2 regions of the Pseudoduganella sp. R-43 genome follow, and region 1 is predicted to be linked to the other one. Evidence: riboswitches for the same ligand, from Rfam matches in the RefSeq annotation. Region 1 holds a riboswitch; the other holds the start of a gene.
The links. Region 1 has a riboswitch for thiamine pyrophosphate ahead of thiC (phosphomethylpyrimidine synthase ThiC). Riboswitches for the same ligand answer to the same signal wherever they lie in the genome.
Positions count from the first base shown of each region.

Region 2: linked by a shared signal. The riboswitch ahead of ACN9M3_RS22000 (TonB-dependent siderophore receptor) and the one ahead of thiC (phosphomethylpyrimidine synthase ThiC) in region 1 are both predicted to bind thiamine pyrophosphate.

Region 1 covers NZ_CP183988.1:1,454,554-1,457,891, reverse strand. Annotated here, with positions in the region: gene thiC (phosphomethylpyrimidine synthase ThiC) at 1-1,499, opposite strand, end outside; TPP riboswitch at 1,577-1,688, opposite strand; gene ACN9M3_RS06810 (hypothetical protein) at 1,746-2,363, shown strand; gene ACN9M3_RS06805 (DUF4382 domain-containing protein) at 2,532-3,338, shown strand, end outside.
Region 2 covers NZ_CP183988.1:4,859,770-4,863,107, reverse strand. Annotated here, with positions in the region: gene ACN9M3_RS22000 (TonB-dependent siderophore receptor) at 1-1,157, opposite strand, end outside; TPP riboswitch at 1,231-1,329, opposite strand; gene ACN9M3_RS21995 (iron-containing alcohol dehydrogenase) at 1,337-2,500, opposite strand; gene ACN9M3_RS21990 (ferritin) at 2,626-2,928, shown strand; gene ACN9M3_RS21985 (immunity 26/phosphotriesterase HocA family protein) at 3,038-3,338, shown strand, end outside.

The sequences.
Region 1 (3,338 bases):
GGCAGGCCAAGGTGCTCCTTCGGCGTCACGTAGCACAGCATGGCGGTGCCGTACCAGCCGATCTGCGCCGCGCCGATGCCGGAGGTGATGTGGTCGTAGCCCGGCGCGATATCGGTGGTCAACGGGCCCAGGGTGTAGAACGGCGCCTCGCTGCACTGCTCCAGTTGCAGGTCCATGTTCTCCTTGATGAGCTGCATCGGCACGTGGCCAGGGCCTTCGATCATCACCTGCACGTCGTGCTTCCAGGCGATTTGCGTCAGTTCGCCCAGGGTTTTCAGCTCGCCCAGTTGCGCCGCATCGTTGGCATCCCACACCGAGCCGGGACGCAGGCCGTCGCCCAGCGAGAAGCTCACGTCGTAGGCCTTCATGATTTCGCAGATCTCTTCGAAGTGCGTGTACAGGAAGTTTTCCTGATGGTGCGCCAGGCACCACTTGGCCATGATCGAACCGCCGCGCGACACGATGCCGGTCATGCGGTTGGCCGTCAGCGGCACGTAGCGCAGCAGCACGCCGGCGTGGATGGTGAAGTAGTCGACGCCCTGCTCCGCCTGTTCGATCAGGGTGTCGCGGAAGATTTCCCAGGTCAGGTCTTCGGCCTTGCCGTTCACCTTTTCCAGCGCCTGGTAGATCGGCACGGTGCCGATCGGCACCGGCGAATTGCGCACGATCCATTCGCGCGTTTCGTGGATATGCTTGCCGGTGGACAGGTCCATCACGGTGTCGCCGCCCCAGCGGATGGCCCAGGTCATCTTCTCCACTTCCTCGCCGATGGAGGAGGTCACGGCGGAGTTGCCGATATTGGCGTTGATCTTGACCAGGAAATTGCGGCCGATGATCATCGGCTCCAGTTCCGGGTGGTTGATGTTGGCCGGGATGATGGCGCGGCCGCGGGCAACTTCCTGGCGCACGAATTCCGGCGTGATCTCCTCAGGGATGGCGGCGCCGAACGATTCGCCACGGTGCTGGCGGCCCAGCAGGTCGGCCATGCGCTGGCCCTTCTCGCCCTGGGCACGCAGGCCGGCCAGGTATTCCTTGCGGCGCAGGTTTTCGCGGATCGCCACGTATTCCATTTCCGGCGTGACGATGCCCTGGCGCGCGTAGTGCATCTGCGTTACGTTGCGGCCGGCCTGGGCGCGGCGCGGCTGGCGGTGCAGCTCGAAGCGCAGCGCGTCGAGCTTTTCGTCGGCCAGGCGCAGGCGGCCGTAATCGGAAGTCGGGCCGGCCAGCAATTCGGTGTCGTCGCGCTCGGCGATCCAGGCGGCGCGCGGCGTGCCCAAACCCTTGCGAATGTCGATGGCGGCGTCCGGATCGCTGTACGGGCCGGAGCAATCGTACACGGTGACCGGTGCGTTGTCGCCGGACAGGCTGATTTCGCGCATCGGCACGCGCAGGTCCGGGCGGCTACCGGTAACATAGATCTTGCGGGAATTCGGCAGCGGGGTAACGGCTGCGGAGTCGACCTCGGCCTGGGCGGCGAGGAAGGTTGGATTGGCGTTCATTTTGGCTCCTTTGTTGGCGCAGGAGCCAGCAAAGGAGGTTAGGTTGCGCTTGCGGTTGCGCCGTGTAGGCGCAACCGCTGCGTATCCTGAAGCTTCCCTTCGCTGGCATTATCCAGATCAGGTTCGGAGGGTATTTCTCACCCGCGCACCCGGTATCGAACCGCGCGCACAGGACCCCTAGCGTGTGCCACCTTTCGGCAGCGAGCGGATTATATCTATAATCGGTGCGCATTAAAAGGAGACCGGATGCGATATGTAGTATTCCTGGCAGCGATGGCTGCGCAGGCCGCCATGGCGGCGCCAGGCGCCGATGCGCGCGCCCCAACGCTGGCCGAGCAGCGCTCGTTCGAACAGTTCATGCAGCGCACCGCGCCGGGCGCGCCCGTTCCGCCGCTGCGCATTGAGCGCGGACACGATGGAAGAAAATGGATTGCCAGCGCTAGCAGCGACGCGCCGCCGGTGCGCCTGGTGCTGCCGCTGTGCCGCGTCACGCGCACCCGCTACGCACAGCAGGCCGACGACAGCTGGAGCGCCGACAGCAGCCAGCATGTCTGGATTCACCACACCACCAGCTGCGGCACGCCGCCGGCCACGATGGTCGAACTGCGCGCGCCGCTGGCCGAGATCGACATGCTGCGCCTGATCCAGGCCCAGGGCGAACTGCTGCAGCGCGCTCGCCTGCTCATGGCCGGCAACACCAGTTGCGCACCAACGCGCTCGCGCAATTTCCAGTTGCGCGCACTGGGCCGCAGTCCCGATGGCATGTTCCTGCTTGCTTACGAAAGCGATATCGGCAGCAAGGTAGACGTGACGGTGCGGCCGTCGCGCGCGGAGCTCACCGCGTGGAATGTCAACTGCCCATAGGAGTGCGGGATGGCTGTGTTGCCATGCGCCAACACAAGGCGGAACCGCTCAGTTACTTGCCATCTGCAAGTGTAACAATTCGTTACTATGTGCGTAATCGCACATAGCGTTTTTCCTCTCGGTTCCGATAATGGAAGAGCACCAATAACTACTTCGAGAGGCAACACCATGAACTCCAAAGTCTCCCTGCTTCCACTCGCACTGACATCCCTCTTGCTCGCGGCCTGCGGCGGCGGTGGCGGCGGCGACGCCCCGCCGGTCCAGACCATGGGCACCCTGGGCGTGTCGATTACCGACGCACCGGCCTGCGGCTTCGATGCCGTCAACGTGACGGTCAACAAAGTTCGCGTCAACACAAGCGCGACCGCCAGCGACACCGACAGCGGCTGGACCGACATCACCCTGTCGCCCGGCAAGAAAATCAATCTGCTGAACCTGACCAACGGCACCCTGGATGCACTGGGCCAGACCTCGCTGGCAGCAGGCCGCTACAACCAGGTGCGCCTGGTACTGGACCCGAACACCGGCAACGCGACTGCCAACTCCGTGGTCCTGAGCGGCACCACCACCGAGATCTCGCTCGACACCCCGAGCGCGGTCCAGTCCGGCATCAAGATGAATGCCGACTTCACCGTGGAAGCGGGCCAGCGTTACGACCTGGTGATGGACTTTGACGCCTGCAAATCCATCGTCACCAAGGGCAATGGCAAGTACGCGCTGAAACCGGTGGTTAAAGTGATCCCGACTGCCCTGAACGGCATCAGCGGCTTCGTTGCCACGTCGACGCTGTCCGACGGCGTCACCGTCAGCGCCCAGCAAAACGGCGCCGTGGTGGCGGCGACGGTGCCAAGCGCCACCGGTGAATTCGTGCTGCCACGCCTGCCTCTCGGTAACTACGACGTGGTGATCACCTCCAACACCCACGCGGCCTACGTGGTGGGCGGCGTGCCGGTGACCTCCACCACCGGCATGGTT
Region 2 (3,338 bases), 3.4 Mb from region 1:
TAATCGCCCCAGCTCTCGTGGTTGCTGAAGAAGGACAGGCCGGCAGTCAGTTCATGGCGAATCGAACCGGTCGCGGAGCGGCCATTCAACAGCGCCTTGGCAGACAGCGGCTTCTTCTTTTCACCAAGGCTGCGGTAATCGTAAACATCGTAGTCGCCATTGGTGCAATAGCCTGGCCACAACAACTCGTTCTCACAGCCGTATGGGAAGGCCGTGTAGTCGTCGCGCTTGAAGCGGTGCTGGTTGGCGCTCAGGGTGGCTTTCCACTCAGGCGACAGCTGGTACTGGAAGTTGACGCCGATATTGCTGGATTCAGTCTCCACCGGCTTGGCCCAAGCCTGGTCATTCAGGAACGTGTCAGCATCGACCACCGGCAGATTGGTACCGCCGATCAGTTGGAAGCCTGGCGCCGACTTCTGCGACTTCTTCTGGTAATCGGCATCGATTTGCAGCAACGCCTGAGGGCTGATGCGGAAATCGAAAGCGCCGGATACGAAGCTGCGATGGCCGTCCGCGCCCTTGATGATGGAGCGCATGCGTTCACCCGCAGCATTGAAACGGTAGCCGAAGCGGCTATCTTCGAACCGGCCGCCCAGGTCCACCGTGCCCAGCACGGAGCCACGCTCGCTCACTTTGAACTGCACGGAACGCAGGTTGTTCTCGGTTGGACGCTTGGTCACGTAGTTCACTACGCCGCCTGGCGCCGCGACGCCTTGCTGAAGGCCGGCCAGCCCGCGCAGCACTTCGATGCTTTCCTTGTTCTCCAGCGGGATCTGGGTATCGCCGGAAATCGGATGGCCATCCTTGCGGTAGGAGTTGGCGTTATTCAGCTTGAAGCCGCGAATCGAGAACTGCTCGGCATAGCCAACGGCGTTGTACGCGTCACCGATGCTCGCGTCGTACTTGACGGCGTCAGTGGTAGTGCCGATGTTCAGGTCTTGAATCTGTTCGCGAGTCAGTACGGTGACGGAAGCAGGCGTCTGCAGCAAGGGCTGGTCGCTGAAGCCGGCCACGGACGCGCGCTCGGCGGCCACGCGGTTGGCGGTGATGACCACTTCAGTCATTTTCTGGTCCTGCGCATGGGCGGCAGGTGCGAAGGCGGAAGCGATGGCCAGTGCGGCCAGGCTGATTTTGCTATTGATGCGGGTGCTGTTCATGATGTGCTCTTGCTGTATGTTATGCGCCAGCAGGAGAGCACGAGGGGTGAGAGCAGGGTCCGAGACTGCGGGCCTTCAACCGTCTACGCTTTCCTTCGCTGGCATTATCCAGATCAGGTTCGGAGGGTATTTCTCACCCCGCGCACATGCGCGAGGACCCCTAGCGAGGCGGTATTGTACTACAGGCTCAGTTGCAGCGCCTTGCGCACGTCGGCAGGCGTGATATCGCGGCGTTCGCCCAGGCCCGTCAGGCCGGCAGCTTCCATGGCAGCGACGGTGGCGTCGATCGCTTCCGCGCCCAGGCCGTAGCCGGACAATCGGGTCGGCACGCCCATCTGCTCGAAGAAGGCGCGCGTGTTGCCGATGGCCGCGTCGATGCGCTCATCGTCGGTGCCCTTGCCGGCATGCAGGCCCCAGACACGTTCGGCATACTGCAGCAGCTTGCCGCGCTTGGCTTCGCGGCGAATCTGCAGGATGCCCGGCAGGACAATCGCCAGCGTCTGCGCATGGTCCAGTCCAAACAGCGCGGTCAGTTCGTGGCCGATGCCGTGGGTTGCCCAGTCCTGCGGCACGCCGACGCCGATCAGGCCATTCAGCGCCATGGTGGCGGTCCACATGATGTTGGCGCGCACTTCCACGTCGTCCGGGCGCGCCAGCACTTGCGGGCCCAGTTCCAGCAGCGTTTGCAGCAAGCCTTCGGCAAAGCGGTCCTGTACCGGCGCATTGGCCGGATAGGTCAGGTATTGTTCGGTGGTGTGGACGAAAGCATCGACCACGCCGTTGCCGACCTGGCGCAGCGGCAGGGTCAGCGTCTTGGCCGGGTCCAGCACCGAGAAGCGCGGATAAACATGCGGGCTCATGAAAGCGCGCTTTTCCTGCGTTTCGGCGCGGCTGATGACGCTGGCGCTGTTCATTTCCGAACCGGTGGCCGGCAGCGTCAGCACGGCGCCAAAGGGCAGGGCGGCCTTGATGACCTTGCCGCCGATCTTCAGGATGTCCCACGCGTCGCCGTCGTACATCGCCGCTGCGGCAACAAATTTTGTACCGTCGACAACAGATCCTCCGCCCACTGCCAGCAGGAAATCGATGTTTTCGCGGTGGATCAGCTCGACCGCCTCCATCAGCGTTTCGTAGCGTGGATTCGGCTCAATGCCTGCGAATTCGAGCACGGTATGCTCGCTCAGCGCAGCCCGCACTTCGTCGTACGTGCCGTTGGACTTGATGCTGCCGCCACCGTAGAGCATCAGCACGCGTGCATTGGCGGGAATATGTTTTGCCAAGGAGGCAATTTGGCCCACGCCGAAGATCACGCGGGTTGGATTGTGGAATTCGAAGTTTTGCATAGTGCCCGGCATTATCGCGCAAATCTCGCCCATCCGTGCGACACCCCGCCAAGCGCCTTGCTACACTTGAGAAATCCGCGCCGCAGGCTGACAATGCGTGTACCCGCATGCCTAAGGAGAGTGAGATGACACAGGAACACGTGGTCGAGCCGCGCGACTATTTGAATGCCCAGGTGCTGGACATGCACCGGGCGCTAACGTCGTTGAGCGAGAAGATCGAGATGCTGGACTTGCAAAACCAGCGCATCGAAACGTGCACCGACCCCGAGCTGAAGCTGGTCATGGCCAGCCACCGCGATTCCACGCGCAAGCAGATCGCCATGCTGCTGGAATGGGTGCGCCGGCGCGACCCGAAAATGGACAAGGAAATGAAGGAAGCGCTGTTCAAGGCGGGACCGATCGCCGCGCAGTACCACTATGGTGATTAAAGTCGGGGTCAGGTCTGGCAATCGGACACGGGCTCGACCGTAGGCGACGCCTACGGTCGAGCCCGTGTCCGATTGCCAGACCTGACCCCGACTTCGAGAAAGGAAGTCGATGAAGTTGCAGCCGTACCGGGAGGGCAGCTGGTTTGCCATCCCGCTTAGAAATGGCGGCTATGCCACCGGACTGGTGGCTCGCCTGTCACCGCAAGGAAAGGTCATGCTGGCCTACCTGTTCGGGCCGACCCACTGGACGCTGCCGACCCTGGCGGACGTGCAGCAGTTGAAGGCGAACGATGCGCTGAAGGTGATCCGCACCGGCGACATCGCGGTGGCCAACGGGCGCTGGCCGGTGATCGGCAATACCATCGGCTTCCAGCGCATCGACTGGCCGGTGCCGATGTTCATCCGCCGCG